3 regions of the Clostridium omnivorum genome follow, and region 1 is predicted to be linked to each of the others. Evidence: riboswitches for the same ligand, from Rfam matches in the RefSeq annotation. Region 1 holds a riboswitch; each other region holds the start of a gene.

Region 1 (11,218 bases):
GAAATTAATCAAAGGCTTTATAAATGTGGAAGATGGGCACAATTTTATTCATCCCTAGTTAACCCATCTACAAGGCTTGTTAACAATATAACCTATATATTACTTGGTATAACTGGAGGATTATCTGCCATAGCAGGAAGACTTACTATAGGTAATATTTCTAGCTTTTTAACTTATTCAACTCAATTTTCTCAGCCAATAAACAATATAACTAGTGTTGCAACGCAGCTGCAAGCTGCTATTGCTTCAGCAGAAAGGGTATTTAAAATTTTAGATAAAGAGGAAGAAATGCCTGAAAGTGAGGACTTAATTACTTTGAGTAGTACTAATGGAAAGGTTAGCTTTAATAATGTTTCTTTTTCCTATTCTAAAGAAAGACCTCTTATAAAAAACTTTAATCTAAAGGTGGAAAGCGGAAGCCGCATAGCCATTGTTGGACCAACTGGTGCTGGTAAAACAACTCTTGTTAATCTACTTATGAGGTTCTATGAGGTGGACAATGGAAAAATCTTTGTTGATGATATAGATATAAAAACAGTTACAAAGGACAGTGTTAGAAAATCCTTTGGAATGGTGCTTCAGGATACTTGGCTTTTTTCAGGTACAATACGTGATAATATCTCCTATGGAAAGCCAGAGGCCACAGAAGAAGAGATAATTGCGGCAGCGAAGGCAGCAAATGCTCATAGTTTTATAAAAAGGCTTCATAGGGGATATGATACTTTGATTACTGAAGGTGGAGGTAATCTATCCCAAGGGCAAAAGCAGCTGCTTACCATAGCAAGAGTTATGCTTGCACTGCCATCCATGCTGATACTAGATGAAGCAACAAGCAGTGTAGATACAAGAACAGAAGCTAATATTCAAAAGGCTTTTGATAAGATGATGAAGGGAAGAACAAGCTTCATTATTGCTCATAGGCTTTCTACTATTAAGGAAGCTGATTTAATCCTTGTACTAAATAACGGACAAATAGTAGAACAAGGTAATCATGAAGAATTGCTGCAGAGGAAAGGATTTTATTCTAAGCTATATTATAGTCAATATGAAGGTCAATAAGATTTAATATGTATATTTTAAAGTTAGGATTCTTATGTAAGTTTCCTAACTTTTTTAGTTTTCTTAATAATACAGCTTAATTTGGCACTTGTCTAATTGTATAACATATAATGAACTATCAAACAATAGAGGTGATTTATATGCTTTTTTTTGATGATATAGAACCAGAACAGCTTACATTGTTTGCTAGCTTTTTAGCTGTAGCCATATCTGAAGGAAGAACAGCTGGAGAGCTAAACATACTAGGGGAATTTCTTTCAACGTTAGGTGATTCAGTTTCATTAATTGCAGCACAAAAAGAATTTTTAATTAGTATTCAAGAAGAAAAGAATAATACAAATGATAAGGAATAGAATAAAGGCTAAATTTACGTAAACATAAATTTATAAGTTAAACTATAGTTTATAAAGATGCTTGTTTAATATACTATGCTGATGTAAAATATATATATTAAGAGTAAAAGTTATTTGTTTTTTATCAAATAACTTTTATCATATTATTAGTGGTTAGGAGTTGTTTATATGAGATCAAATATGAGCGATATTTTAGACATTGCAACGAGTAAAGGTTTAACTTATCAACAAAAGCTTGTTAATCTTGCAGGCGTAGCAGGGAGGCTCTTAGATCCTAGAGATATACTTGGCTATACTGATGAAGAAATGATGTATATTGAAAATGAAATGATTTGCGATTTAAATGAAGGATATGCAATATACAGTCCTAGATATATTGTTCCAGACTACTATGTACTATTATCTAAAGGCTGTGAATTTTTAGATATAAAGCCTCCTGAGGACTTGGACGAACTGCTTGATAGTCTCTTAATTCTATACAGCCATGTACCTTCAATAACTTCCTTTCCTGTATTTATAGGTGATCTTGATAAGCTAATAGATCCATTTATAACAGATGAAGTGAAGGATTATATAAAAATCAAAAGGTTTTTAAATCATGTGGACAAGACTATAGCAGATTCCTTCTGTCATGCAGATATAGGACCTGAAAAGACCAAAGCAGGCGAGCTTATATTGAAAGCGGTAATGGAGCTTGAAAATCCTACACCTAATATGACTATAAGATATGATAAAGATATTACACCAAGGGACTTTGCGTTAAAGGCTGCTGAGGCATGCTTAAAGGTGTCAAAACCATCCTTCAGTAATGATAAAAAGTATTGTCATGATGTAGGGGATCACAGAATAGTAAGCTGCTACAATGCACTTCCTCACGGCGGCGGGGCCTATACTCTTCCAAGACTAAGACTCGGAACAATTGTAAAAGGTGTTAAGTCACTAGAGGAATTATTAAATCACAGGCTGCCGAAGGTGACTAATGCTATGGCTACTATGATAGATAAGAGAATAAAGTTTCTTGTTGAAAAGTCAAATTTCTTTGAAACATCATTTCTTGTAAAAGAGGGCTTCATAAAGAGAGAAAACTTCACAGCAATGTTTGGAATTGTTGGACTTGCTGATGCAGTAAATTATATTTTAAAGCTTGAAGGGTTAAATGAGAGATTTGGTACTTCAAAGCGCGGTGATGAAATAGGACACAGCATACTAAAGGTTGTAGATGGTATTGCAAATACCCATGAAGCTGTATACTGTGAGAGAACTAATGATAGATACCTTATGCATGCTCAAGTAGGTGCAAGTTTGAGTGCAGAGGATTATGATAATACTCCAGCTCATAGAATAGCAATAGGGGATGAGCCTATTCTGCCAGTGCATATTAAACAAGCAGCACCTTTCCATGAGTATTTCATCTCAGGCACTGGAGATTTATTTGCTCTAGACCAAACCTACTTAAATAAATTAGATGCTGTGCTTGATATAATAGAGGGAGCTTTTGCTTCTGGAGCTAGGTACATTACAACCTACCTTAATAACACAGACCTAATTAGAGTTACGGGCTACTTAGTAAAAAAGAGTGATGCTATGAAGGCTGGACAAGGCCAGGCAATGCTTAGGGATACAGATATATTAGGCTTTGGATCAAATGACAGGGCTCATGTATTTGAGAGAAGAGTTAGAAAAGATGGAGAATAAGGCTGTTGTAAACAGAATTATACCTTTTTCCAATGTGGATGGACCAGGAAACAGATTAGCAATATTTTTTCAGGGGTGCAATATAAGATGTGTTTATTGTCATAACCCAGAGACTATAAATCACTGCATTAATTGCGGTGAATGCGTGATTAAGTGTCCAACAAAAGCAATAAAAAACATTGATGGAAAGGTGAATTTTGAGGAAAAAGTTTGTGCAGAGTGTGATCAGTGTATTAGAACCTGCCGCTTTAATTCTTCTCCAAGGACAACTTTATATAGTGCTCAGGAGTTATACAACATTATTGATGAATATAAGCTCTTTATAAGAGGCATTACAGTTTCAGGCGGTGAGCCTACATTAAGAGCAGATTTTATAACTGAATTATTCAAAATGGTAAGGCCTTTAGGGCTTACCTGCTTTGTTGATACAAATGGCTTTTTTGATAAAGATGAAATAGCTGAGCTTATAAAAGTCACAGACAAGTTCATGGTAGATATAAAAGCTGTGGATAAAATCCAGAGCCTCTGTGAAACAAAACTTAAAAATAATATAGAAAATTTAAAATATCTTTTGAGTATGGATAAAGTATATGAGGTAAGAACTGTACTTATTGAAGATTATATGGATATTGAAAACACTGTAACTACAGTTGCAAACATACTTAAGGATTATCCCGAGGTTATTTATAAACTCATAAGGGTCCATGCTGCAGGACTTAGTGATGCTGAAAAGGATAAGATAAAAGCAAAGATACCCTCAGAAGCTTATGTGAGACAACTTGCTGAAAAGGTAAAGGATATAGGCGTTAAAAATATTGAATTAATTATTTAATTTTAAAAACACTTTAAATAATAAGTCCCTCGTGCTTTTTAAATCACGGGGGACTTAAATTATTTATACTGATTCTACTTTACCTCTTCTAAAGCTAACATCAGCTTTTCCTGCATGAAGCTGCCACATATACCAGAATACATATGGAATTATAAGTATACAATTAACTATTCCCCAATATTTCATTACAGTATCATTATGCCAAGCAGAGGCATCCATAAGTGCAGGGAACAGGCTGCTCCAGCAGGCACGAATTAAAATATGAGTTGCTAATGTGTAAACACGGGCAGTTATGTAGAGCTCAGGCCTCTTTTTAATAAGAGGATATATTTCCGCTGCTGCAAGTATGCATACAGAGCTAGCAAAATATACTGGTGATTCAGAATATACAAAACAGAGATTCCAGGTTGTATATAAGAGATTCCAGGCTACTGTAGTATAGCATATTAGGTCACCATACTTTTCTTCGGAAATCTTCCAGAACTTTTTTGGAAAAGGCATAGTAACACATAGCAAGAAACCACAGAGTGAATTAAAGATATTGCCTAAAGTTAAATCTTTAATAGTAGCTTCCATTATATTTAGGAATAGTATTCCGTAGAAAAACCATAAAATCCAGTTTTTCTGAAGAAATTCCCATAGCTTGCCTTTACGCTTTTCATAATTTGAAACTCTAGCAAGACCTACAACAATGGTAGGTAGTATAACGCTAAGGGTTTTCGCCCAGCGGAACCAGCCTACTATTCCACCCATTAGCCAAAGTGGAATGGTAAGAAGAGTTGCAATCCAAAACCAATTTGCAAACTTGTAGTATTTTCGCATACCTTCTACAATTAGCAGCAATAATGCAAAATATCCCCCCATAGATAAAACATATTGCCATACAGGAATGTTCATAAAAAAGCCCCCTTTTTATTAAACCGTTATGCTAATCCACTTAAATTAGAAGCATTACTAAAAACATAACGACTGTTCGGTATAATACTAATATAGCATAAATGTAATAAGGTGTAAATGTTTGGCGTGAATTTTCTGAGAATATAATCAATTAATCTTTTGTGATATAATCTAAGTTAGTAATAGAATTGGAGTGGTGTACTCATGTCTACTGAAGGAAAGCAGAAAATTATAGAGGCAGCGAAAAATGTTATATGCAAAAATGGAATAACTGGTGCTACTATTAGGACTATAGCTGAAGAGGCAGGTATGAGCACTGGTGCTATTTATCATTATTATAAAAGCAAAGAAGATATATTATATGATGTGATGGATAAAAGCCTTTCTGAGGCCTCAAGAATTGCAGAAAAGTCTCATAGCAAAAAGCAAAGCAGAGATGAACTAATAGAAGAAATTTATGAAAATATAGCTAAGAGATTTAATAAAAATGATGAAAACCGAGTGCAGTTCTATCTCGCTCAGGAGGCTATGCTTGGAAATATAGAGCTTACTGAAAAGTTTAAGTTTAAATATAAGGAATGGATAGATCATACTGTAGAGCTAATTGAAAATATGTATGGAAAGCATGATAATAAATATAATAGGGCTTTTGCTTCGCTACTTATTGGTGCTATAGATGGTATAGTTATGCAGCTGCTGCTTAATTCTAATATAACTGATGATGAGGAGCTTGCAGAGGTTTATCACCACATTTTAAAAGTAGGGATACCATCATTTATGGACTATTTAGATAAGCTTGACCATATAGGAATAATGTAGTAATATAGGGCTGTAAGATTTAATTGAATAAAGTAAGTATAAAATCCCAGGGGGGCTGGTGTTGCCAGCTGAGAGTAAGAACGAAATTCTTAGACCCTTTAACCTGATCTGGATAATACCAGCGTAGGAAGAGGTTTTTTTGTATGCAGAAAGTTAAAGGTACAAATCTCTTATCAGGTTTGTGCCTTTTTATTTTGCTTTAAAACAGGAAGGGGAGTATCAAATGAAGTTTACTGATAGATTATTTGAGAAGGTTAAGGATATTTGGGGTACATATTATGAGCATCCATTTATAAAAGGTATAGGCAATGGAACTTTAGAAATTGATAGGTTTAAATACTATATGATTCAGGATTATCTTTATCTTTTAGATTATGCAAAAATATACGCGCTAGGGGTTGTAAAGGCTGACAGTGAAGAGGTTATGAAGGGGTTTGCAAAGTCTGTAGATGCTATATTGAATGGCGAAATGAGCATTCATCGATCTTATATGAAAAGGCTTAATATTACACAAGAGGAGGTAGCAGCTGCAAAAGCATCTCTAACTAACATTTCTTATACTCACTATATGCTGGCAGTATCTCAAATGGGGTCCTTGGCTGATGTTGCAGCAGCACTGCTTGCATGTATGTGGAGCTACCTAGAGATTGGTAAGTACTTAAACAGAATCCCTGGAGCTGCTGAACATGAATTTTATGGAGAATGGATTAAAGGTTATGTATCTAAAGAATATGAAGAAAGTACTAAGTGGATTGTTGATTTAGTGAACAGCCTTGCTGAAAATATGTGTGAAAGTGAACTTAAAAAGCTAGAGGAAATATTTATTAATACAAGCAGGTATGAATACATGTTTTGGGATATGTCATATAACAAGGGGATGAATTAATGCTTAGCTTTTGCAATGTAGACTTTAAATATAGAAATGAGTCAAAATTACTTATAAAGGATTTGAATTTTACTGTAAATAAGGGTGAATTTGTGAGCATAGTTGGACCTAGCGGCTGTGGAAAGAGTACTATTTTTAGACTTATTTGCGGACTGGAAAAGGCAGAGAGTGGAAGTATCTTTTTAGAGGATAAACAAGTAAGTGATTTGAAGGGACATATCGGGTACATGCCCCAAAAGGATTTATTGATTTCATGGAGGACCATAGCTCAGAATGTATCTTTACCTTTAGAAGTAAGAGGAGTTAAAGCTAAGGAAGCTATAGCAAAGGCTGGTGAGCTTTTAGATTCCTTTGGCTTTAATGAATACAAGCATAAATATCCAAAGGATTTGTCAGGAGGAATGAGACAGAGGGTTTCATTTATTAGGACACTTATAACTGGTGCTGATATTTTACTTTTAGATGAGCCATTTAGTGCTCTAGATGCTATAACCAAATTAAATATGCAGGAGTGGCTGCAAGCACAATATTGCAAGCTTAAAAAGACAATATTGTTCATTACTCACGATGTAGAAGAAGCACTGTTTTTATCAAATAAAATATATGCTATATCTGAAAAGCCAATAAGTAAATTGAAAGAAATAAATATTCCAATGAGCTATCCAAGAGATAGGCATATGCTAAGTAATAAGGACATACTCAGCATAAAGGAAGAATTAATAAATGAGTTAAAACAGAGGGTAGAATTATGAAAAAGTATACATCATCAATAATCTTAGGTTCCCTTTTAATTATTGCCTGGGAGATGTTGGCCAGATATATAAATGCTATGTACATATTACCATCTCCTTCAAAAATTGTAGAAAAAATGTGGCTTTTAAGAAAAGATTTATTTTTAGTGCATCTTCCAGCAACTATGATTATAACACTTTTTGGACTTGCTATTTCTATTATTTTAGGTGTAGCGCTAGCAGTGGCTATGAGCTTAAACAGCAGTATTGAAAGGGCAATATATCCAATTGTAGTAGTTACACAGACTATTCCTGTTACGGCATTGGCTCCAATATTTGTGCTGTGGTTCGGATATAGCATTTGGAGTAAGGTTATAGTTACAATCCTTATAACCTTCTTTCCAATCACTGTGAATGTATATGATGGATTACGCTCTACTAAACGGGAGATGGAGGAACTTTTAATTACATATGGAGCAAGTAAAGTTCAAATATTTTGCAAGCTAAAGTTTCCATCCTCTCTGCCATATTTCTTTTCGGCATTAAAGGTAGCTGTTCCACTTAGTGTAATTGGAGCTGCAATCAGTGAATGGCTTGGAGCTCAAGAAGGGCTTGGTTATTTTAGCAAGAGAATGATGATTCAGCTTGACGGAGCAGGAGTATTTGCTCCAATTGTATTGTTGTCTATAGTAGCTATAATCTTAGTAGCTATAATTAATTTAATAGAAAATAAAATTGTTAAATGGAGGAATGAAGTATGAAAAAATTTAGATACTTATCATTATTATTAGTTGTTTTTATGTTTGCAGCTGTAGGCTGCTCAAAAAAGCAAGCAGCTGCCAGTGCAGACAAGCTGGAAGAAATGGATCTAGTGCTTGACTGGTATCCAAATGCAGTACATAGCTTTATATATGCTGCTATTGAAAATGGATATTATAAAGAGGAAGGATTGAAGGTAAATATTAAGTTTCCAGCAAACCCTACTGATCCACTTACACTTCCAGCAGCAGGTAAAGCAGAGGTGGGTATATACTATCAACCTGATGTCATTATGGCACGATCAAATGAAAAAGTTCCTATAAAGGCTATAGGTTCTATAGTACAATCACCTTTAAATGTTATTATTTCAATAAAGGAAAAAAATATTAATTCCCCAAAGGACCTATCAGGAAAGACTGTAGGGTATTCAGGAAATCCTTTAAATGTGGATTATGTTAAAACCATGGTTGCTAAGGATGGAGGAGATCCAAACTCAGTAAAGTTTGTAGATGTAGGTTTTGACTTGCTTTCATCCATGATAACTAAAAAAGTTGATGCTACTACTGGTGGGCTTATTAACCATGAAGTACCTGTTATGCAGCATGAAGGGCATGAAGTAAATTATTTTGATCCATCAAAATATGGTGTGCCTAATTACTATGAGCTAATATTTGTTGCTAGTGACAATACTATAAAGCAAAAGCCAGAAGTGTTAAAGAAGTTTATGAGAGCCTCACAAAAGGGTTTTGAATTTATGAAGCAAAATCCAGATAAGGCATTAGCAATTCTTATGAAGAATCAGCAGAAAGATAATTTTCCACTTATAGAAGAAGTAGAAAAGAAAAGTGTTGAAACATTGCTACCTAAAATGGAGCTAAAGGATAAACCATTTTTATCCCAAGATAAGAAGGTTTGGGAGGACAACATAGAGTGGCTTGGTCAAAAAGGGCTTCTTAAAGAAAAGGTTAAAGCCGAAGACTTTTATGTAGATATATTAAAGTAAATAGATAATTTTGAATCTCCATAATTTTAAATTCATGGGGATTCTGTTTATAGAATAATAATACAGGCTTTGCTATAATGTGGATATAGGGAGGGATATATATGTACATGGTTAATTATACTTCAGATGATTTTAAAAGTAATTTATCAAAGTCTCAGGTAGTAATAATACCTATAGGTTCTGTTGAAGCTCATGGACATCACTTGCCTTTAGGTACAGATGTATTTTCACCTAGATTGTTTTGTGAACTTCTAGAGAAGAAAATTGGTGGTGAAATTTGGATAGCACCAGAGGTGCCATATGGTCAAAGCTTTGACTTATCAGTATATCCAGGAACCATACACGTGCCATCTCAGGTATTAGCAGAATACTTATTCTATGTTGCTAAAAGCATGGCTGACAATGGCATAAAGAAAGTAATATTTTTAAATGGCCATGGGGGAAATATAAATGCATTAAACCTAACTTCAGAGAGGTTAATGACCTTAGGAATTGACGTGACCATAATTAATTGGTGGTTGGATTTTTCAAAGGAAATATTGACTGTAACAGAGGGACAAGGGCATGCCGGAGAAGATGAGACTTCAGCCATTTTATATTATGATGAAAAGCTAGTGCAGATGGATAAAGCTATGAAAAATACTAAAAGACCTACCTTTAGAGTTTACTTTAAGGATAGGGGTAAGGTGATTTATGAAAATGCACTATCTGGGGACGCCACTCTTGCTACTAGAGAAAAGGGAGAAAAAATATTTAAGTTGTTAGTTGATAAGATAATTCAGGTTGTTCATGCAATGAAGGATGAAAAGTACTATACTGAAGAATAAATTTTATTTTTATAGTTTAAGAGCACTACTGATTTAATTACTTAGAATCTGTAGTGCTCTTAGTCTATGCTAATAGCAGTCTTAATTTTTTTAGAATTCTTTCTTTTTTCTTTATAAGTGTTACATATTTTATATTATGCAAATCAGAATATTCCTTAATCTTGCCGCCATGGAAATATACAAATTGTATAAAATCACTTTCATCCTCTGTTAAAATAGATAGTGCAGCCATAAGTTTACGCTTATCCTCTTCAAGCATTATTGTTTCTTCAATATTTTCCTCTGAACATAAGTTATCCATTATCATTAAACCATCCTCAGTTTCTAGGTTGAGACTGCTCTCGGAATGGATTTTACTCTTTTGTCTTATTTCATAATAAAAGTTATTTTTTATTGCACTAGTTGCATAGGAAACAAAGCTGCTATTATTATAGGACTCATATTTTTGTACAGCTTTTATTAAGGTCATATACCCTATTTGCAGCAAATCCTCGGGTTCATAGCCGCTAATATAAATACCTCTTATAGTTTTGATTATAAATCCTTTAAATCTACTAAGTATTTCTTCAAGGGCATCCTTATTGCCACGTTTTGCCTCTAAAACTAAAGCTTCTAAGTCCATTTTTTAATCTCTCCTTTATATTTAATTTAGGAGCGCTCCATTTAATCCGGCAATTACATGTTACAATAAGAATATATATAAACATATTTTTACGGGAGGAATAAGACGGTATAAAATTTGAAGGAAAGGCAATAGATATACAAATATCGAACTTATGTTCGTATATAAGTAAAAAAATTTTTTGACTAAGTTAAAAATACTAATTTTTAAGGCACATGGTTTATTTTTACATGTGTATAAAATTATAATTAATTTAAAATTATTTATTAATTGTCTATATAGATGAAGGTTTTTGGTTTATAATTATTATTTATAGAATATGTATTTATAAACGAGGAAAATGTGTTTAAATAGGGGGATTAATTTATGAAAATTAAAGATATTCAAGTTGGAAAGATACAGATACCACTGAAGAAGCCCTTTAAAACTTCACTTAGAACCGTTACTGTAGCTGAAGAAGTAATTATTAAGATAATTACTGAAGAAGGAGCAATTGGCTTTGGAAGTGCCCCCCCAACTGCAGTTATAACTGGCGATATTGAAGAATCTATAGCAGGTGCCATAAAAAGTGTAATCAAACCAAAGCTTATAGGGCTTAACATTGAGGATTTTGAGCATATAATGAATGTGCTAAATAACAGCATGATAAGAAACAGCAGTGCTAAAGCTGCTGTAGATATAGCACTATACGACCTATTTTGCAAGCAGTATAATATACCTTTGTACAGGCTTCTT
Region 2 (11,218 bases), 670 kb from region 1:
TAAAAATATAATTTCACCGCCAGTATAAGCAAATGTTGATTGCCAGCTTCCCTTTAGCAGTGCTTTAATGCTCACATCTGTAATTGGCATAATATTTGTTAGGTGTCCAGTATTTAATGCTGGAATAGAAGTAAAAACAAGTACAATAATTATATAAAATGTAATTTCACTAATTACTCCAATAGCACGCATTCCTTTATAACTTGCATAAATAATTATCATATAATAAACCATTAAAACCTTAAAAGGTGTCAAAAACCCTAATATAAAAGCACGAATTATGTTAGTATAATAGCTTGCTATCATAGCTATAAATATCATAAAGTAGGCAAATAATAAGAAGTTTATTATGGCACCAATATATTTGCCAAAGTACTTTTTGTTTATTGTCATCAAATTTTCTTTAGGTAATTTTTTTGCTATAAAATTAGCAGCTACAAATATATAAGCTGGATACCAGATTCCCATTAATGTTGAAATCCATCCATCTTGGTATGCAGCCTTTACAACTCCGTTTGGTAGAGATAATAAGCCTACTCCAACTATTGCTCCAAAAACAATAAAAGTAAACTGACTTGTTGATAGCATTTCTTGATTTTTACTTGAACCTGCACTCATGCTATTCACTGCCTCTTTTTCAAAAACTTATTTCTGAAGTCCGTTTGTCTGTTTGGATTTTTATTTGGTATCCCCTCTGGTCTTTTATTCATCTTCCACATTGATCCACGAATAAAGGTATCCTTTAAGTCCCCACTATGAAACTCAAAATAAGGAACACCTAGACTGTCTAAAGATGATAAATGAACTAAAAGTAAGAACCAGCCTACAGCTATTCCAAATATGCCCATAACATTGGCAAGTATAAGCATGGGAAATCTTAAAATTCTTATAGAAAGTGCCATGTCATAGTTTGGTATTACAAAGGTACAAACAACTGTAATACCAACCACAAGCAGCGTAGTAGGACTTACCATTCTTGATTTAATGGCTGTATCCCCTATAATAATACCTCCAACCAAACTTAGGGTTTGAGCAATCTTTCCAGGAAGTCTAAGTCCACCTTCTCTTAATATTTCAACTACTAATTCCATAGCCAATATTTCAAGAAAGGGAGTCAATGCTATACCTACTCTAGATTGAACTATAGGAGTAACAAACTTTATTGGTATAAGCTCTACATTAAATTTTATCAAAGTTAAATATATGGATGGTGCTGTTATTACAATAAAGGCTGCTACTATTCTTAATAATCTAACAAAAGATGATACAACGGTTCTCTGATTGTAGTCCTCAATTGCTTGAAAGAACTGCATAAAGGTTACTGGATATATATTTACAACTGGAGTACCTTCTTGTATAACAATTATTCTCCCCTCCATCATATTAGCAAAGGCTCTGTCTGGTCTTTCAGTAGCCATTGATTGTGGAAAAACTGTGTAAGGATACTTTTCTATATATTGATCCAGAACTCCCGCTGATGTGCTTATATCAACATCTATAGCTTTTATTCTTTTTTCTAATTCTTGAAGTACTGCCTTATCTACAATATTATCTATGTAAACTAAAGCTATATCAGTCTGGGACCTTCTTCCAACCTTTAAATATTCAATTGCCAAGTTCTTATCTTTTGCCTTTCTTCTAATCAAGCTTACATTTACTTCTAGATTTTCTACAAAACCATCTCTAGGTCCCTTAGCAGTAGTTTCATTAGCAGGTTCAGATATTCCCCTGTACACTCCTCCAGTTGTATCAACAATAATAACCTCTCTTACACCATTTATTAATATTGCAGTTTTTCCCCTTCTAAGGTATTCAACAATTATGGTATAATCAGTTATTATTTCATTATCACTCATAGAAATATATCGTTTAGTTAGATAATCGCAAATATTCTCCACCTGAGTTAAGTCTTCTTTTGCATAAATCATCAATGGCTTAAGAATGTCTCTATCAATTACGTCTTTATTGGTTAACCCATTAACATAAATTATATTTGCCTCCAGAGGCTCATCTATACCTATATAAAAACTTTTCACTACCACTGGGCTTTTTTCTCCTAATGCTGATTTTATTAACCTTGTATTTTCATTGATATCACCAGTTCTCATATCTATCACCATTTCCTTATTATTAACTCTAGTCTTTGATATTTTTAATAAAATATTCTACATAAAAAAACAACTTTGCTCAGCATTATATTTAGTTAAAAATAAAAGAACTGCGCAATTTTATATTACACAGTTCTAATTCTATTTCCTATTAACTTAATACAGTTGATAATTCGCTCTCCAATAAATTTATACAATCAAGGGCAAAAAGAAGATTTGTAGGCTTAGCATGTTCCACAGGAACAGTTACATCCATTGCTCCAATTACTTCACCATTTTTTTTAATTGGAATTCCAAAACAAGCTAATGATTTATATAAATTACCAAAATGCTCTATTCCATATACAAGTACGGGTTCCTCCACAGACAGGCAAGTACCTATACCATTATTTCCAACATGCTTTTCACTACAGTTTACACCACTGCAAATTCCTGCTGCTTCACTAAAACTTTTATTTCTCCCCCTCATGTCTATTACCCAGCCTTCTCTATCAGAAAGCAATATCATATGTGGAATATCACTAAGGGATTCGGATATCTTGTCCATATATGCTTTAGAAACTTCTATTAATTCAATATTGCTATTTCTAATGGTAAGCAATTCTTCATTAGATAAAATAACACCTTTTATTGCCTCTTCATCAATGCCTAATTTTCTGCACCTGTCCCATCCTAAAAATGTGGATTTCCTGGACCCTGGATGTTTCATTACTATATTAACAAACCTTTTCCATTCATCCTCTAATTCTTTTTCATACTCATCATAATCTATTGTAGGTTTCATGACACCTTTTTTATAATACATATTTATTAGCTCATCAAGTTTTTGACTAATTTGAACTACACTTTCCTCTGTTAAATTACTGCAATTATCTATGGCGTCAAATAGCCTTTCTCTGGCTTCTTCCATCTTAAAATCTAGCACCCTAATACCCCTCTTCATATTCAATAGCAGCCATTCTCAACCTCTAGTATATATATACTATATTTTGCATATGGCACCAATTACTTATTATACCAAGAATATTTATAATTTTAAATGGTTATTTATAAAAATAGTAAAAAAATGAAAATTATTTATCATAAATTCAGGAGTATGCATAAAAATCAATCATTTTTCATTTTGCTAATTTATTTTTTTCCTTATACTCTGCCAACAATAAATCCACCATTCTACCATAGCTTTGAACTCCATCTTCCTGCCCATTTGATTTTAAGTAGCTATTGTTAACCTTATCTGAGAAATCCTGTACCTTCCCTTCATACTTTGACCAAAATTCTGAATCATACTGTAAGTCTTTTTTTACTCCCTCTGAATAGGTCTTTACTAGCTCCTTGTAAGCTGAATTATCCTTATCATAAAGGGCATTCATTGAATAAATTAATGCAAGCATTGTGCCAGAGTACTTAAAATCATAGTCACTATGCATTGTACAAGTTAAATAAGCAATGTAATTTGCTTCATCTTCTCTGGCAAATCCCCTTTGATGAGCTGCTTCATGAGCAGCTGTAGCAGGCAGTAATAAGTCCGTTACAGCAACATTTACATTGGCTTCACCTGTAAATGGTATATAAATACCTGTAATTCCTGTATAATTAAGAGCCCTTGATAAAAGTATAGGTTTAGGTGGCCCGTATTTACCTCCCAGTTCTTTGTATTTTTTTTCAGCTATATCATATCCTATTTTTGTTCGCTTCAATACATCTTTATAACCACCAGGTATTATCATAACCCCCTGAGAGTTTTCGTTCACCTGTTCTCTTAGCATATTTGCTCTCTTTATTAAGTCCTCACAAAGCAAATATAAGTCCTGCTTTGAAGACTTTTCAATTTTTAAATTTGATATCTTATCAAAAGAAAGTCTATTATAATTAAATCCCCAGAAAACCATAAAAATTATATATAAAGCTGAAAGGTACGTTACCAAATTAAGAATTGCATTTAGTGCTCCTCCATTTTTTATTTTTATAAAAACAATAAGAACTAATATAACTAGTAATAAAAATAAGAATATAACTAAAAATTCACCGAATGAAAATGGAATATACCCTGTTGATATACTTAATGCCTGTCTAATAGTTTTATCAAAACCTAATGAATAGTTCTTTTCCACAAACTCTGGAATTCTTTTAAATATTAGATTCATTAATATTGCAATTAGAACAAAGCTTATTATAGTAAACTTTAATTTCGGTCTTTTAATCATTAAATATCACCTATTTCCATATATATTTAATGCTCTAAAAGCCTTGAGACTCTTAGAGCATTTTAATAAGCACATCGATTTAATTATATTGCTAATAAATTATATTATCAAGTCTAGCTGCCTTCTTAAATCTTCGGAAGCAGCCTTAACATCTTCTTTTCCAAGTATTGCAGAAATTACTGCCACACCATCAATCTTTGCTGTTGTTAAAAGTTCAATGTTCTTTTCACTAATTCCACCAATTGCTACTACAGGTATATTAAGTGCTTTTTTTATTTTTATAAGCTCATTAATATTTACAGCTCTGGCATCATCTTTAGTGGAAGTAGGAAAAATAGCACCTATTCCAACGTAATCTGCTCCATCTTCTTCAGCTTTTTTTGCTTCCTCAAGAGTAGCTGCTGAAACTCCAAGTATCTTATGTTTTCCAATAATTTTTCTTGCTACAGCAGCCGGCATGTCCTGCTGTCCCACATGCACTCCATCTGCATCTATAGCTAAAGCAATATCCAGTCTGTCATTGATTATTAAAGATACATTATGCCTAGATGTTATTTCTTTTAATTTTAGTGCTATATTATAAAATTCTTCAGTTGTTATATCTTTTTCTCTAAGCTGAATTAGCGTTACTCCACCTTTAATAGCCATCTCTACTGCAGAAAAAATATCCCTATTTTTAAGCATCTCTCTATCGGTTACAAGATATAGCTTATAATCAATATTATTCTTCATTTATTCTTCCTCTTTTCATTATTGTATCTTCATTAAGGTTATAGATTGTATCTATAATTCTACATTTCAATGTACCTGTCCCTTCTAAGCTGCTAAGACTTTCATAAGCAATTTCCCCGGAAATTCCCATAGCAGCAATACCCGCTAAAGCAGCTAGTGCGTAATCTTCTGAAACACCTAAAAAGGATCCTATAAGTGATGTGCACATACAGCCTGTACCAGTTATTTTTGACATTATTTTATGCCCATTTTCTACAGTAAACATTCTTTCTCCATCGGTAATTATATCCACGGCACCAGTTATTGCAATTACAGTATTAAGTTTTCTTGCGAAGGATTTTGCAAGATTCTTTGCTTCAATAAGAGCATCGGATTTTGCTGAAATATCCTCAGAGGAATCTACTCCCTTTGTAAGTGTATTAACTCCATACAGTGTCTTTATCTCTGAAAGATTTCCTCTTATTACTGCTAGCTTTACATTCTCCATTACTATCCTTGCAATATCTGTTCTGTACGGTGTAGCTCCTGCTCCAACTGGATCTAATATAACTGGTATACCTAATTCATTTGCCCTTTGGCCAGCCACAAGCATAGATTCCACTGTTCTGCTGTTTAAAGTACCTATATTTATTACAAGAGCTGAAGCCAAAGTTACCATGTCCCTTACTTCGTTAATATCATCTGCCATTACTGGTGCCCCACCAATAGCAAGTGTAATATTAGCACAATCATTTACTGTTACATAATTAGTAATATGATGTACTAGTGGGTTCTTTTCTCTTAAATTGTTAAGTAATCTAGCTATTTTATTCTTAGCTTCCATGCTAATGCCACCCCTTTAAGCTTCATTTCTTAAACTTTTAATTTTTGAAACATCAAGTACCTTCAAAATACAATATGCAATTATACTTCCACCAACTGTACTAGTTAAAAATGGTGCTACAAAGAACATAGCAGCTACTTTTTTGCCCATTACAAATTTTGCAATTGGAAATGCAGCTAAAGCGCCCAATATTCCAGTTCCAAATATTTCTCCGCCTGCTGCAGCTAAATAGGAATTTGTTTTTTTATAAATAATTCCTGCAACAAATGCGCCAATCATACTGCCTGGAAATGCTAGTATAGACCCTGTACCCAATATATTTCGCAGAAGAGAAATACAAAAGGCTATAGCCACTCCATAGCTTGGTCCTAAAATTATAGCCGCTATTACATTTATAGTATGTTGAACTGGAAAGCATTTTGAGACTCCAACCGGTATGTAAATAACACTGCCAGCCATAACACCAATAGCTATTAAAAGAGCTGAAAAGGTAATTTTTTTTGTTTTCATAATATTTTCCTCCTTCTTCTCATTAAAGTAATAAAATAAAAAACACAAATCCATAGGATTTGTGTTTAAAATAGCCTTTAACAACATATACAACCACAAACAACTTCCTACGCTGGTATTATCCAGTTCAGGTTCTTAGGGTCAAAGAATTGGTTCTTACTCTCAGTTGGCCATTTTTCCAACTCCCCTGTGTTTAGCTTTTATTAAATTTTACGAATTAATCATAACATATCTTATAATAGTCTTCAAGTAACTATATTTGCTTTCTTCTTTTTAAAAGATTAATTATAATTATTGCTAATGCTCCTCCAGCTAATGCAGTCATTAATTGAATACTTCCCATTGCTACTGTTAACTTTTGTGCCACCTTAGGATTTATACCTAGCGATAAGATATTTATTAATTTTGTAGCAGATATGTACAAGAACAAGAATTTTAATAAAGCTCCTGAAACTATTCCAACTGCATTCCCCCACTTTTCATAAGATTTAAAAAGATAGAACATTATAATAAAAATTGAATTACCTATCATTATAAATGGAATAAAAGGTCCAAAGGCTGCTGGAAGCTGTCCTAAAAGCCATGCTAAAAGTGGAGTAAGACAACCAACTGAGACTCCCCATCCTAAGCCACAAATTGCTGCAGATAGAATTAGTACTGCATTTACTGCTGGTCCAACAAATATTTGACTAATTTGTGGCAGCACTCTACCTATAAATTGAAATACTATAGCTATAGCTAAAAACAAACTGCTAAGCACAAGATTTCTTGAATTTTTATTCATAATTACATTACTCCTTTGCTGTGCTCATTTCGCATAAATATATATTCTTATGTATATTCTAAAAAACATTCTATTTAAAGCATTTGTAAGTCATGAAAATTATACCACAATTATACTAAGAAATTAAACCAAAGCTGTATCCCTGTGATTTTAAAAATGAAATCATCTCGTCCAATGTATCAGCATTGGTTTTTGAAGCTAGATGCAGTAGCAAGATTGCTCCATTGTGGTGGTTATTTTGTATTATTGACATAGCTTCATCATGAGATGGCTGATTATTTATATCATAGTCTCTATAAGCAATACTCCAAAATACAGTTTTATATCCTAACTGCTTTGTAACACATAATGATTTTTCACTATATGCCCCCATGGGAGGTCTTACACACTTCATCATTGATAAACCTGTTACTTTTGCAAACTCCTTTTCAACACCTTCATACTCCTGTTTAATTTTCTCATCAGTAAGATTAGGCAAGCCTAGGTGATTAACTGTATGATTGGCAACAGCATGCCCTTCTTTTACCATTCTTCTCACAATATCAGGATTCTTAGTTATATAAGGTAGTGTCACAAAAAAGGTAGCTTTAATCCCATGTTTACATAATGTATCCATTATTTGATTTGCATATCCTGTTTCTCCACCAGCATCAAAAGTAAAATAAATTATTTTTCTTGAAGTATCACCCGTAAAAATAACATTATATTTGCCGACCCAAGGCTTAATAATTGATGGAATACCAGGAGTTGTATGATTTGAATTTCTTATATTACCCCATTCGTTGTATCTTGTATCAAGCTTACTTACTTCAGATTGCTGTGGATTCTGCGTAACTTCTGGCTTTGTATTTTTCTGTACTGGAGTAGTTAATGTATTGGAATTGTTATCTTTTGCTTCAGTGTTATTTGAATTTTGCTGCTGCTTTGCATAAATATCTGCATGTCTTATAACAGCTTTATCTTGTTCACTGCTTTCATTATTTCTCTTTTCATCCTCATTTGCAGCCTGTGGTAGAGCCTCTTCTTTTGTTTCATTATTACTGCTATAGGTAGCTTTGCTTGTCCCACATGCACTTAAATTAAGAGACAATATTAGAATTAAAATAATATTTAATAACTTTTTCATATAATTCCTCTTATTTTGTAAAATCTAAATTTATAAATTAATCTTCACGTACTTTTCTTCTCTCCCTAATATAAAGAATATAAAATAGTATTGCTGCAGAAATGGATAAAATAGAAGTCACCGGCCATGCGTCTATAACTCTCCTATTTTTTATATAAATGCCCATAAGTAGTGGTCCAAATGCAAAGCCTGAACCTGTAATTAATGGTATTACAGCATTAAACCTTCCTCTATGAGACATTGGTGTATGATTTGCAATATATACCCCAGAATTAGTACTCTGGAATATTTCCCCTATAGTCCATAACACAGTGGCCACAATGAACAAAGGAAAGGTATGTATAAAGTACATCATGCCAAAGCCTATACCATAAAAAACTCCTGCCAAAGCCACATTTTGGATAGCAGATAACTTCCTTGTTATTTTAGTTAAAACAGTAGTAAGAAGTATAACTGTAACTCCATTGGTAGCCATTATATATCCATATATAACAGAACTATTACTTTTAAATATTTCTTTCATTTGCAGTGGTATGCAAAATGGATATTGAGCATATACGAAACTATAAATTACTGACAATAACGCAAAAGACATTAAAAGAGGTCTTTTAAATAGGGCACTAAATAAGCTTCCCTCTTCTACTTTTTCATTTTCATTTGCAATTAAAACTTCAGCTTCTTTATCTGGCTTTGTCTCTTTTATAAACTTATATATTATAAAAATAGAAGTAAATACTGCAATACTATTTCCAATAAAAATCATCTTTAAATAATGACTGTATAAAAAGCCTGCAATCATTGGTCCAACAGAAAAACCTAAGTTATTTCCTAGATATAAAAGTGAGTAAGCACTGTTTCTATTTTCAGTGTTAGTAAGATCTGCAATCATAGCCCCATAGGCTGGTTGTGCTATGGAGTTAAAAAAAGTTGCAAATACTAATAAGAATGGTATTGCTATTGAATATCCTAAAAAAGCACATGGTACAAAACACAAGGCTGCTAAGGATTGAAATATGGTAAGTACTCTTTTTCTGCCAAGGCTATCAGCAATTTTCCCACCTATCATTGCCCCTGGCAAGCTAGCAAAAGAATTAAGCATAATAAATACTCCAATTACTTCACTGCTAAGGCCAATCTTATCTGATAAGAACATTGTCAAAAATGGTCCTACAAAAGCTCCTAAGGCATTTACAATTCTTACGACGAAAAGTACGTATATACTTTTAGGAAGTCCTCTATAAACCCCAAATATTCTTCCATCTTCCATAATATCCCCCAATCTACGTGCAATACATTTATAAAAACAATTATTATAGGCCATATCTTACATTATAACATTAATATTACAATTTTTACTTTGTTACTATAAAAAAATTATTATATAATTTTTAGTTACCAAAAAAGTGCTGCCTTTTTCTAAAAGACAGCACTTGCTTATTTAATTTTTTTCAACGATTATATCTTCATATCTAACTATACCAAGTGGACTAACTCTTACTCCTATTACCCCTTCCCTTGACACATAACCAAGTTGTGGATGGTATAGGTATAACCAAGGAGTATCATCTACTATAGTTCTCTGAATATCCTTATACATTTCAATCCTCTTTTGAGGGTTTACTATCTCTTTAGCCCTATCCATCTTTTCTGTAACCTCAGAATTAGTGTAACCTGTAAAATCAGTAAAGTTAGCTGGATTAAACATTGGCTGAAGGAAGTTGTCCATATCTCCAGTATCTGATATCCACCTACTTACAAACAAGTCACTTCTATTGATTGATTCAGGCTTTAAATAATTTTCTGGTGTAGCCTTCTCAAGAGCACACTCAATACCTACCGCCTTTAAATCATTAATAATATATTGAGTAATTCTGTTAAAGGTTGTATCACTGCTTTCCTCTCTTACAAGTACTCTTAGTTTTGAATTCCCTATAATATGTGATTTTCTGTTTATTATTTCTTTTGCAGCTTTAGGATTGTACTGGAATCCTTGTAAATAAGAGTTCTCTACCATATTAGAAGGCATTGGTCCCTTTGCTTCTTCTCCAAGTCCTCCCAATATTTCCTCTATTATTTTCTTTTTGTTTACAGCTAAGTTAAAGGCCTTTTTAATTTCACTATCCTTAACAAAAACTGAATTTGAACGCAAATTGAACCCTGCATAGTAAGTTCCCATTACACTCATATATTTAATATCTTTTATATTGGCTTTTGATAGCTCTTCTATTTGCTTTTTATTGTCTAGAGTAATAAAATCGCATTCTTTATTTAAAAAGTTTTCTGAAGCTTTAGCGCCATCAAAGTATATTATTATTTTATCTACATATGGAGCTCCGCCAAAATAATCCTTAAATGCAGTTAAAACACAATGATCCTTTTCTGCGCTTTCAAGTATATATGGACCGCAGCCAGTAAGCTTTCCTTTTGTAACATCTTCTTTCGCTATTATTGAACATACATATTGTCCAAGATTTAAAAGAAATCCACTATATGGACAAGTTAATTTTACTGAAACTCTATACCTATCTAAAACTCTTATTCCTCGTACATCCTTTGTTATTCCCTTAGTATATTCCTCTGCGCCATCAACTTGCTCTAAAAACCAGCTGCAGGGAGATTTCAATGCAGGACTTAGTAATCTTTCATAGGAATACTTTACATCTTCAGCTGTTATTTCCCTTCCGTTATGGAACTTTGCACCTTTTCTTAGATTAAATACCCAAGTAAGATTGTCATCCTCTACATGCCAGCTTTTAGCTATACCTGGGGTTATTTCACCTGTAGAGCTGATTAGCAGAAGACCACCATGAATATTATATAAAATTTGAGCACTCTGCGTATCAAAAGCTAGCTGTGGATCATAACCTAGTGGAGGCTCACTTATATAAGTCTTTAGAACTGAATCTTCTTTTGTTTCTGTGGCAATAG
Region 3 (11,218 bases), 1.6 Mb from region 1:
GGAAATGATTATATAGGTACTGAGTTTAACATTAAAGATAAAAAAATAGATAAGCTTCAAGTGCTTCCAGTTGACAACATTAAAAGTGGTAAAGGAATTAATATTTCCGATGTTGTTAGTGGGAATGCTAAAGAACTGCTACTTAGATCCAGTGAAGTTTATCTCTTATCACAGAGTAAAGATAAGGTGGAAAAGTTAGAAAAAGAGCCTAAGATGGATAACTTTACGCTAATTAGAAAAAACGGACACTGGGCTATGGTTGGACGATTAAACTATAGTAAGCCTGAAGAAAACTCAATTTATGATGAATTTAGTATTAATATAGCTACACCGGCAAAATTAATAAGCTATGATGAACTATGCGTTCCATGGAATCAAATAAAGACTAGATTGCCCGAAGCAATTGATGCATATACTTCTCCGAATAAGGATATAGCTATTTTATATGCACAAAACTACATTTATATTTACAGTATTCAAAGTGGTGTACTTTCTGATAAACCTCTTAGAAAGCTTAAAATTCAGGAGGGTGAGAAAGTGATTATGGCTGAATGGGCAATTGGAGAATATAGCGAAAAGTGGGATGAGACAGTAAAAAATAGAGCTGTTAAATTTAGAGATGAATAGAAGATTAATAAAATTAGAACTGCTAAAAATGTTTTTTTAATTTCTATTGTGATATAATATTTGTAGATTTGGCTTATTAAGGAGGAGTTGCTATGGGTAAATGTGAAAGCTGTGCTAGCAAAGGAAAATGCGGAACTAATGAAGCAAGTTGTTCTGCACTGCTTCCAAAGTACGGTAGCTTTAAAAATATAATTGCTGTAATGAGTGGAAAAGGTGGCGTAGGTAAATCTACAGTAACAGGTATTCTTGCTACAAAGCTTAGACACTTAGGATATAGTGTAGGAGTTTTAGATGGGGATATAACAGGACCATCTATGCCTAGATTTTTCGGAATTAATGAGAAGAGAGCTGAAATAATTCCTGTGGGTGAAGGACAAGAAGTTAAGTTTTTACCAGTAGAAACTTCAACTGGAATTAGGGTTAATTCTCTAAATTTATTAACAGAAGTGGAAGAACAGCCAGTAATCTGGAGAGGACCAGTTATTACTAGTGTACTTACACAGATGTATACAGACACTGAGTGGGGAGATTTAGATTATCTGTTAATAGATATGCCTCCAGGTACAGGAGATGTGGCTCTTACTGTTCTTCAAAGTGTTCCTGTAACTGGTATTGTAGTCGCTGCTACGCCACAGGATATGGTTACTATGATAGTTAAAAAGGTAGTAATTATGGCTCAAAAGATGAATAAAAAGGTTATCGGCGTAGTTGAAAACATGTCTTATGTTAAATGCCATAATTGTGATGAAAGAATAAGGGTATTTAGCAAGAAGACAGGGGCTGAACAGGCGGAGGCGCTAGGAATACCACTTCTTTCTGAATTGCCTATTAATTTAGATCTAGTTGAAAAGATGGAGCAAGGTGAAGCAGAGGCTTATATTAATATTATTCAAGAATACAATGAATTAGTTGATAGATTTATAGAATTAAAATAATTTATAATTTTCAGCTAGCTTAAAAGAGTTAAATTACTTGTGAATTTAACTCTTTTTTTACTCCGCACATTTTTATATAAGTACTAAAAAGGTCATAAAAATGTTTAATTATAGTCATAATTAGTTAATCTTTGGGAAACATATAAATGATCATAGTAGGTTGTTTAAAAGAATATTGTAAAAAGGCGTATATAGAGAGGAGGAGTGTAATTATGAAGGCTTATGTAGATAAGGATGCTTGCATATCCTGTGGGTTATGTCCATCAATATGTCCAGAAGTATTTGAAATGGAAGATGACGGTAAAGCAGGGGTAGTAACTGATGAAGTTCCAGAATCAGAAAAGGATAGTGCTAAGGAAGCAGAAGAATCTTGTCCGGTTAACGCTATTTCCGTATCTTAGATTTAAAAGCACATCCTCAAAAAAGTAAGCAGACAGGTTTCAATACCTATCTGCTTACTTTTTTTATTTTAATTACTTAATCGTGTTTTTGAAAGAATTGTGTTTATCTGCTTCATAGGTAACACTGCAAGAATTACAAGACAAAGCAGCCCATCAGGTCCAAGGTAGGTTATGTTATATACAAAAGAGTATAGCGCTGCAGACATTCCTGCTGGAGCATAGCTTCCATAGAAAACAACTCCAGATATAAAGTGACATAAGAATCTAGCCACTATAGCCAAAGCTACTCCTACCATCATAGAGACCTTACCCTTATCTTTAAAGTATCCTGCTATTCCAATAGCTATGAATGGCAAAGGGTAATCAAATAGTACTTGAACTGGATGAAGTATATAAGGTGCTAGAATAAAATCAATTATTCCAAATAGCAGACCTGTTAAAAAACCAACCTCTGGTCCATAGAATAGTGCTATTAAAAATATAGGAACCATGCTTCCTAAGGTAGCACTTCCTCCCATTGGAGCCTGATAAAATTTAACCATCTTAAGTACTGTACCAAGAGCAAGAGCTATACCAATATGGGTCATCATTGTTGTAGTCAGTTTAACCTTCTTCATCTTAAAGATAGCAGCTACTAAAATGATTATCCCTATCAGTGCAATAATTGCAAAAGGATGTTTTGGAGCGTCGGCAAAGCCTTGCTTAATATCCTCTAAACTTATACCTTTAAATTTAAGATTAAAGGAAGCTACTGTTAAAAGTAAATTCATAAAAATCCCCCCATTTCTTGTGCTATAAGCATTTATAGGCATTGAGATGTTAACATAAAAAGAAAGACCGTAATCCAACAAGGGATACGGTCATGTTACTACGTAATAACTAAAACAGCTTCCCTACGCTGGTACTAACCAGATCAGGTTTAAGGGTTAATGAACAATCATCTCTCAGCCTTAAGGCACCCCTAGCACAATATTTTATTATATTATTATTATATATCACTAGTGTTTTATATGCAAGTTAATGTGCTGAGGCTATAACAATCCATTTATTCTATAGTTCTCCATAATTGAATTGCTAGGATTTAAGTGTACTTTTTTTCCAACTTTAACGTTAGTAGGGAGACGTGTTATTGCAATATTTACATTAGTACCGTCAGGTAGAGAAAGATAGGCATCTGCCTGATTTAAATCTATTACTATAGCTTGCATTAATGTTCATTCCTTCTCTTTTTAAATTCTTTTGCAATTTCTGGACCACTGGTAGTATTTTCGTCTACAAAATCTATGCCAGGTCCTACATTACCTTTTCTCTTACTTGCCATAGGAACCTTTCCAACTATACCTTGCTTACTTTTTCCACTTCCCATACATTATCACTCCTTTTACGATTTATCTACATAAACATTTATATTTTTTGCTTTTTAACATTAAATATTCAGTAAAATTAAAGTAAGTTTTAAAAATGGAAACTTCTTTACTTTACAATTGTATTAAATAGATGTAAACTCAGAATATATAATAAAATTCCATTAAATGTATACGTTTGTAGAGGGGTTTATAATAATGTGGGTTTTATATTTAATAATTGTAATATTACTTATTATTGTAGTTATTCAGCACCTTAATGCTAAAAAAGTTAAAGGGCAGATGGAGCTGATTGAGCATATAAAAAATAATATCTATCATGTATCAGAAGAAATTTCAAAGATGGAGAAAGAAAGTCAGGTTTATTCAATAGTTTTGGAAGCAGCAATAGCGCTAATTCCAAATGCGTCAAAAGGCAGTATTTTAATACTGCAGGAGGATGGTTATTTTCATTATAAAGCTATTAAAGGCTATTCAGAACAATTATTAAACATTACCTTAAAAAAAGAAGAATCTTTTTTATATAGCATAAATAATTTTAAAGAAACAGCAATAATTGAAAATCCAGTAAGTTTTGATGAAAATGTAGTGACTAAGGAAAAAATGGCCTTTTTAATAGGTACTGAGGCATTAGATATAAAATGTACTTTAAGTTCACCTATTTATATTGATGATGCTTTTGTTGGAATGATAAATGTGGATAGTACAGAGCACGAAGGTAGGTTTACTAAAGACGATATTAGATTAATGAATCATATAAAAAGTGAAATGGAGCTTGCTCTGAAGAATTTCGAAATTCAGAAAAAACTACGATATATGGCTCACTATGATGAGCTTACCGGACTATTTAATAGAAGATTTTTCAAGAAGATATTTAGTGAAGAGCTAAACAAAATTAAAAGGTACAAGCATAAGTGCTGCTTTGCGCTAATTGATTTAGATGATTTTAAAATGGTCAATGATAACTATGGGCATAATACAGGAGACAAAGTTCTAAGGATTTTTGCAGATGTACTTCGGAATAACCTGAAAAAAACTGATGTATATGCTAGAATGTCTGGGGACGAATTTGTTATATTATTTGTAAACTGTAGTATAGAAGAAGCTAAAAATAAATTGCAGCATATAAGAGATATGCTTATAAAGGAAAAGGTTCAGGATATCACTATAGGTTTTAGCTATGGAATTTGCAGTATTGATCCTTATGGAGAGTTAGACACAGATAGTATATTTGGCTGTGCAGATAGAGCAATGTATTGCGATAAAAATGATAAAAATATAAGATATAAATAAATGGCTTTGAATTTAACTTCAAAGCCATTTATTTTAAAACTATTTAAATTACTTTTATTATTTAATATAACAATCTACAATTTCACCATAATAGGTGGTATGATAATCACCATTCTTATAGCTTGCATTTTTCACTTCATCACTTAGAAGTTCTGGATTTATAGCTTCCTTGTAAACTATTTTACATTCAAATTGAAGTTCACAGTTACCTATTATTGGAGTTGAAGTAGTTTTGCCAGGTTCAAGGGTTAAATTACACTCTTTAAATTTGTCGTAATCTCTTCCCGATTTAGAACCGCAAAAGGCAAGAGCTGCCTTTAAATCATCATTTAAAGGTATACTTACAGTAAATTCGCTAGCTTTTTCAATTAGCTCGTAGGTATATCTTGATTCTCTAACAAGAACAGTAAAAATTGGACGATTCCATTGATAACCTATAGCTCCCCAACCGATGGTCATAGTATTGACTTTATCACCATCTATAACTGTTAAAAATGCACCTCTCTTATGTAAATTATCCACTGCTGCTTTAATATTTTCTGTAAAATTTATAGACATTTTTAACCTCCTAATTCTTTGTATTCTATTGATAGACAATATAAATACTATAATCCTAATTTGATTATAACATAATAATTGTATTCTGGAATATGCAATATTATTACCGCGCTCCATCAAAAATATTTCAAATAACCATAAAAAAAGTTTCAATTTATATATTGACAACGTTATATAAAAAGGTTATCATAATATTGAGCAAACGATTGCATAAGCAATTAAAATTTATAGATAATATATGGGGGGAATTAAAATGAAAAACACTAAAAGAGTAGTTGCCCTAGCATGCACAGTTATACTAGCTGCTGGTGTTCTAGCTGGATGTGGAAAAAAAGACGATGCAAGCACAACAACAACAGGAGATTCAAAAAAGGTTACAATTAACTTCTGGGAACAAGACGATGCTAATGCTCAAAAGACTCTAGATGGTTTAATAAAGGATTTCCAAGACAAGAATCCTAATATAACAGTTAAGAGAACTCACTATGAAACAGAAGATTTAAGAAAGAATTATACATCAGCATCACTTGGAACAACAGGTCCTGACGTAGTTCTTGGACCAAATGATAACATAGGTGTATTCGTAACTGGAAGCTTAATTCAACCAGTTGATGAAGTAATTGGTGCAGATGCACTTAAAAACTATGATTCAAAGGCATTAGAAGCTGCAAAATATCAAGGAAAGCAATATATGCTTCCAGATAGAAATGGTAATGAATTATTACTTATGTACAATAAAAAATTAGTTCCAACAGCTCCAAAGACTTTTGAAGAATTAATTGAAACTAGCAAGAAGCTACAAGCAGATAAGAAGGTTCAATATGGATTAGTATTTAATGAAGTAGAACCATTCTTCTCAATTCCTTTCTTAGCTGCATTTGGTGGAAGTTCTTTTGATGATGTAAATTCAAAGACTCCAAAGCCAACTCTTAATACTCAAGCTGTAAAGGATTGGATGACATTCCTATTAAAGCTTAAGACAGATGGAATAATACCAAAAGAAGCAGACGGAACTGTAGCAGACAGCTTATTTAAAGATGGAAAAGTTGCATTCGTTATAAATGGACCATGGGGTTTTGCTGATTACCAAAAGGCTGGTATAGATTTCGGAATTATGCCAATACCAACTGTAAATGGAAAGTCTCCAGCACCACTTTCAGCTGTAAAGGGTTATACAGTATCTGCATCAGTTAAAGATAAAGACAAGAAAGATGCAGTTAAGAAGTTCTTAGAATTTGTTAATACTAAAGAAGCTCAATTAAAGATGGTTGATGCACACAAACAAATACCTACTAACCTAGAAGCAATGAAAGACGATAAAATAACTAAAGACCCACTAATACTTGGACAAAAAGATGCTTTAGATAAAGCAGTACCAATGCCAATCATTCCTCAAATGAGAGCTATTTGGGATGCTATGAAACCAGTTCAACAAGAAGTTTTATCAGGAAAAACTAAACCAGAAGATTCAGCTGCTAAGATGCAAAAAACTGCTGAAGATGGTATAAAAGCATTAGGATTCTAATATATTAGAAATATTGGTTTATAAAAAAAGGGGGATTATATCCCCTTTTTTTAGAAAGGAGACATTTGATGCGAAATGATGCAAAACCCACAAAAAAATCTAAGGTACAAGCACGCAGTTACAATTTAGCCCAGACTAGATGGACCCCATTGTGGTTTCTTTTACCCGCATTAGTAGTAGTGTTAGTAGTTGTTTTGTATCCATTATGTTATGAAGTATGGCTTTCATTTAGAAATGTTACTCTACTTAATTTAAAAAGTAAGAATTACCCCTTTGTCGCACTAGATAATTATATTAATATTTTTAAAGATGCATTATTTTATTCAACTTTAGTTAGAACAATAGTATGGACAGCTATAAACTTAATTTTCCACGTAGGACTTGGAATGTTCCTAGCAATTTTATTGAATAGAAAACTCCCTGGAAAAACAGTTATCAGGGCATTACTTATATTACCATGGGCAGTGCCACAGTATATTGCAGCAACTGCTTGGAAGAACATGTTTAATGTAGAATATGGAGCTGTAAACATATTGCTGACAAATATTTTTGGCAAAGGTGCAGCTATTCCATGGTTATCAGATCCAAAATGGTCATTTGTAGCCGCTATTATAACTAATATTTGGCTTGGAGTACCATTTATGATGATGATAGCTCTTGGAGGGCTCCAAAGTATACCTCAAGAGCTTTATGAAGCAGCCGACGTTGACGGAGCAACAGGATGGCAAAAAGTTAAGAATATTACTCTACCTCTATTAAAACCGGTTATGACACCTGCAATAATATTAGGAACTGTATGGACCTTCAATATGGTTAATGTTATTTACATTATTACAAGTGGTGCAGCTTCAGAAGATGCTCAAATCCTTGTAACTCTTGTTTATAAGAAGGCATTTGAATACTACAGATATGGATATGCTGCAGCATTCTCAGTAATTATCTTCTTAATATTACTAGCATTTAGTTCAATGTTTATAAAAGCACAAAAATTGGAGGATTAGAGGTGAATAAAATGAAAGTGAAATTTAGTGAGAGATTCGAAAGAAATGATTCTCCTTTAAAGATAATACTTATATATGCTATATTGATATTATTTTGTTTAATTTCAATATATCCTATTTCCTTTATATTTACTGTATCATTAAGACCAGCAAATAATTTGTTTTCAACCTCTTTAAGCTTAATTCCTAAGGGGGCAACTTTTGAAAACTATAGGCAAGCATTTATTCAATATGACTTACTATCATGGTTAAAGAATAGTACAATAATAGCATCATTAGCAACATTGTTTAGTGTACTTTTGTCAATAAGTGCAGGTTACGCTTTCTCTAGATTTGAATTTAGAGGAAGAAGTACTGGTATGACTATGCTGCTAGTAACTCAAATGTTTCCTGCAACAATGACCCTTTTACCACTTTATTTAATGCTTATAAAGCTGGGTTTTGCTAATAAAATGGCAGGCTTGGTTATAGTTTATATATCTACAAATATTCCTTTTAATGTATGGATGATGAAGGGATACTTTGATACTATACCAAAGTCACTTGAAGAAAGTGCTTATGTAGATGGTGCTGGAATTTTTAAGACTTTCTATCAAATAATATTACCACTAGTTACTCCAGCAATAGCTTTGAGCGCATTAAACTCATTTATGGGTGCTTGGTCAGAATATATTGTAGCTAGAGTTATGATTACTGATGCTGGCAAGCTTACCCTTCCTGTAGGACTTACTAATATGCAAGGACAATTCTCTACAGCTTGGGGTATATATTCAGCGGCAGCATTAATGACAGCTCTTCCAGTTATAATAATATTTATATCATTATCTAAGTACCTAGTTGGAGGATTAACTTTAGGTAGTGTTAAAGGCTAACAGCATAAGTTAAAAGTTAAAATAGCCAGCTTTTATTCAGAAAAGTTGGCTATTTTTATATGCATAATATTATAGTTAGTAAAGCAAAAACATAGATTTAAAAGGAGCCTAGTAATATGGATAAAAAATGGTGGAAGGAAGCTGTAGCATATCAAGTTTATGTACGAAGTTTTAAGGATTCTAATGGAGATGGCGTGGGAGACTTAAAAGGATTAATAAGTAAATTAGATTATTTAAAAAATTTAGGGATAGATGTTCTTTATCTGAATCCAATAAATACATCACCTAATTATGATAATGGCTATGATATAAGCAATTTTGAAGATATTATGCAGGAGTTTGGAACCCTTGATGATTTTGATGAGCTTATCAGAGAATTGCATAAAAAAAATATGAAATTGATTATGGATATTGTAATAAATCATACTTCACATGAACATCCATGGTTCATTGAGAGTAGAAAATCAAAAGACAATCCCTACAGAGATTATTATATTTGGCATCCAGGATATAATGGAGGTCCTCCTAATAATTGGGGCTCATTTTTTGGAGGAAGTGCCTGGGAATATGATGAAAACAGTGGTGAATACTATCTTCACTTATTTTCTAAGCAGCAGCCGGATTTGAATTGGAAAAGTATAAAGCTTAGGGAAGATATAAAGAAAATGATAAAGTTTTGGATAAATAGAGGTGTTGATGGCTTTAGAATGGATGCAATAAATCATCTAGCTAAAGACTTTACATTTCCTGATGCTGAAATTGAAGAGGGTAAAGCATACGGTAACTTTATTAAGTATGTTCAGAATCTTCCCGAAGTCCATGAATATATAAGAGAAATTAGAGAAGATGTATTTAAGGATGGTTATCATGTTGTTATTGGAGAAACTGGCGGCATAAGCTATCATAATGCTAGTATTTATACAGGTACTAGCCGTAAGGAATTAGATATGACCTTTCATTTTGATATGAATGGAATTGGCTTTGGCAAAAATTCTTGGGAAAAAAGACCTATCGATTTAATTGCTGATATTAAGGAAAAAATGAGTGGATGGCAGAGGAGAGATGAAAGCGAGGGCTGGTGCCCGTTATTTTATTCTAATCATGACAGTACAAGAACAGTATCCCGTTTGGGAAGTGATAATGAATACTTAAATGAATCAGCAAAGATGCTGGCACTTCTCCAGCTTACTCAAAAGGGAACACCATTTATTTATTATGGCGATGAAATAGGGATGACTAATGCCAAGGAATTTTCCCTTGAAGATTTTAGGGATATTGCAATAGCTACTCGTTATAGGGAGCTAGTTGAAACAAAACTTGTGAGCGAAGAGAATTTTCTGAAGGGTTTGCATATTACCTCCAGAGATAATTCAAGAACTCCAATGCAGTGGGATAGCTCAGATAATTCAGGCTTTAGCTGCACAAAGCCATGGATTAAAGTAAACTCCAATTATAAATATATAAATGTAGAGCAGCAGCTTCAGGATAAGGATTCTATACTGAATTTTTATAAGAACTTAATTTCTATTAGAAAAGCACATCCGGCATTTATTTATGGAAGCTTTAAAGAGCTTAACCATGAGCATAAAGAAGTATATTCTTATTTAAGAGAATTAGAAGGAAAGTGTTTCCTTGTTATAGCCAATTTTTTTGGAAAGACTACAACATATAAAATTCCCCATAACATTGTAATGAAAGAAGCTGAATTACTAATATCTAATTATGAGATAGGGGAAGATGTAGAGTTTGATTATACAGGTGACCTTGAATTAAAATTAGAGCCTTATGAAAGCAGGGCATATTTATTAAAGAATCAACCTTAGGGTTGATTCTTTTAAATTTTTAAACATTATAATTAACTAGAAGAATGTATCATAATAGGTAGCTGCATTATAATATATAATTATATATAAGTTATAAGAGTACATAATATTTGTAATAGTATTTATTTAGAGGATATACGGAGGGAAATTGATGAATTGGTACGAAGTATTAATTAGACTAATTTTAGCAGTAGTTGTTGGCGGATTAATAGGCTACGAAAGAGAATTTAAGAATAGACCTGCAGGCTTTAGAACTCACATTTTAGTTTGTGTTGGGGCTGCAGTAACATCTATGATTCAGCTCTATGCAATCCAAGATACTACTAATATGATTCTTCATAACCCGGTATTGTCTAGTGCTCTTAAAGCTGATATAGGAAGGCTTGGGGCCCAAGTAATAACTGGAGTAGGTTTTTTAGGAGCAGGGACAATAATACATGAAAAAGGATCTATTAAGGGGCTTACTACAGCAGCTACAATATGGGTGGTAGCTTGTATAGGTCTGGCAGTAGGGCTTGGATATTACTTTCTAAGTGTATCAGCAGCTGTAGGTGTATATATTGTGTTGGTATCCTTAAAGGGATTTGAAACTAAATTTATAGACAGAGGGAAAATTGTAAAGCTTGAAATACAATATAAAAATAAGACTGGACTTGTTAAAAAACTTGAGGATTATTTTGATGAAAGCAATGTAAAGATAAAAAATATTGAATTTTTAATAGATGAGGATGAAGATGAACAGGTGCCGCATAAAAGCTGTCTATATACAATATTGGTTCCAAGAAATCTTGCTGCTAGTGAAATAGTTCAAGAAATTTG

Evidence for each region. Region 1 has a riboswitch for thiamine pyrophosphate ahead of tenA (thiaminase II). Riboswitches for the same ligand answer to the same signal wherever they lie in the genome.
Region 2: linked by a shared signal. The riboswitch ahead of thiW (energy coupling factor transporter S component ThiW) and the one ahead of tenA (thiaminase II) in region 1 are both predicted to bind thiamine pyrophosphate.
Region 3: linked by a shared signal. The riboswitch ahead of thiT (energy-coupled thiamine transporter ThiT) and the one ahead of tenA (thiaminase II) in region 1 are both predicted to bind thiamine pyrophosphate.

Annotation. Positions count from the first base shown of each region.
Region 1 covers NZ_BRXR01000001.1:1,019,887-1,031,104, reverse strand. Annotated here, with positions in the region: gene bsdE14_RS04730 (ABC transporter ATP-binding protein) at 1-1,059, shown strand, start outside; gene bsdE14_RS04725 (DUF6774 domain-containing protein) at 1,200-1,412, shown strand; gene bsdE14_RS04720 (YjjI family glycine radical enzyme) at 1,581-3,107, shown strand; gene bsdE14_RS04715 (YjjW family glycine radical enzyme activase) at 3,076-3,939, shown strand; gene bsdE14_RS04710 (hypothetical protein) at 4,003-4,836, opposite strand; gene bsdE14_RS04705 (TetR/AcrR family transcriptional regulator) at 5,041-5,655, shown strand; TPP riboswitch at 5,694-5,802, shown strand; gene tenA (thiaminase II) at 5,879-6,541, shown strand; gene bsdE14_RS04695 (ABC transporter ATP-binding protein) at 6,541-7,293, shown strand; gene bsdE14_RS04690 (ABC transporter permease) at 7,290-8,033, shown strand; gene bsdE14_RS04685 (ABC transporter substrate-binding protein) at 8,030-9,034, shown strand; gene bsdE14_RS04680 (creatininase family protein) at 9,136-9,861, shown strand; gene bsdE14_RS04675 (sigma-70 family RNA polymerase sigma factor) at 9,926-10,483, opposite strand; gene bsdE14_RS04670 (dipeptide epimerase) at 10,850-11,218, shown strand, end outside.
Region 2 covers NZ_BRXR01000001.1:349,812-361,029, forward strand. Annotated here, with positions in the region: gene bsdE14_RS01620 (GerAB/ArcD/ProY family transporter) at 1-618, opposite strand, end outside; gene bsdE14_RS01625 (spore germination protein) at 624-2,108, opposite strand; gene bsdE14_RS01630 (Spo0E family sporulation regulatory protein-aspartic acid phosphatase) at 2,260-3,033, opposite strand; gene bsdE14_RS01635 (DUF3810 domain-containing protein) at 3,227-4,315, opposite strand; gene thiE (thiamine phosphate synthase) at 4,415-5,047, opposite strand; gene thiM (hydroxyethylthiazole kinase) at 5,037-5,870, opposite strand; gene thiW (energy coupling factor transporter S component ThiW) at 5,886-6,380, opposite strand; TPP riboswitch at 6,467-6,579, opposite strand; gene bsdE14_RS01655 (ECF transporter S component) at 6,634-7,164, opposite strand; gene bsdE14_RS01660 (polysaccharide deacetylase family protein) at 7,280-8,290, opposite strand; gene bsdE14_RS01665 (MDR family MFS transporter) at 8,328-9,557, opposite strand; gene bsdE14_RS01670 (ABC transporter substrate-binding protein) at 9,729-11,218, opposite strand, start outside.
Region 3 covers NZ_BRXR01000001.1:2,644,936-2,656,153, forward strand. Annotated here, with positions in the region: gene bsdE14_RS12545 (hypothetical protein) at 1-627, shown strand, start outside; gene bsdE14_RS12550 (Mrp/NBP35 family ATP-binding protein) at 720-1,562, shown strand; gene bsdE14_RS12555 (ferredoxin) at 1,775-1,963, shown strand; gene thiT (energy-coupled thiamine transporter ThiT) at 2,032-2,733, opposite strand; TPP riboswitch at 2,837-2,936, opposite strand; gene bsdE14_RS12565 (hypothetical protein) at 2,995-3,171, opposite strand; gene bsdE14_RS12570 (hypothetical protein) at 3,171-3,329, opposite strand; gene bsdE14_RS12575 (sensor domain-containing diguanylate cyclase) at 3,526-4,620, shown strand; gene bsdE14_RS12580 (flavin reductase family protein) at 4,678-5,178, opposite strand; gene bsdE14_RS12585 (sugar ABC transporter substrate-binding protein) at 5,432-6,703, shown strand; gene bsdE14_RS12590 (carbohydrate ABC transporter permease) at 6,772-7,704, shown strand; gene bsdE14_RS12595 (sugar ABC transporter permease) at 7,716-8,576, shown strand; gene bsdE14_RS12600 (glycoside hydrolase family 13 protein) at 8,693-10,399, shown strand; gene bsdE14_RS12605 (MgtC/SapB family protein) at 10,551-11,218, shown strand, end outside.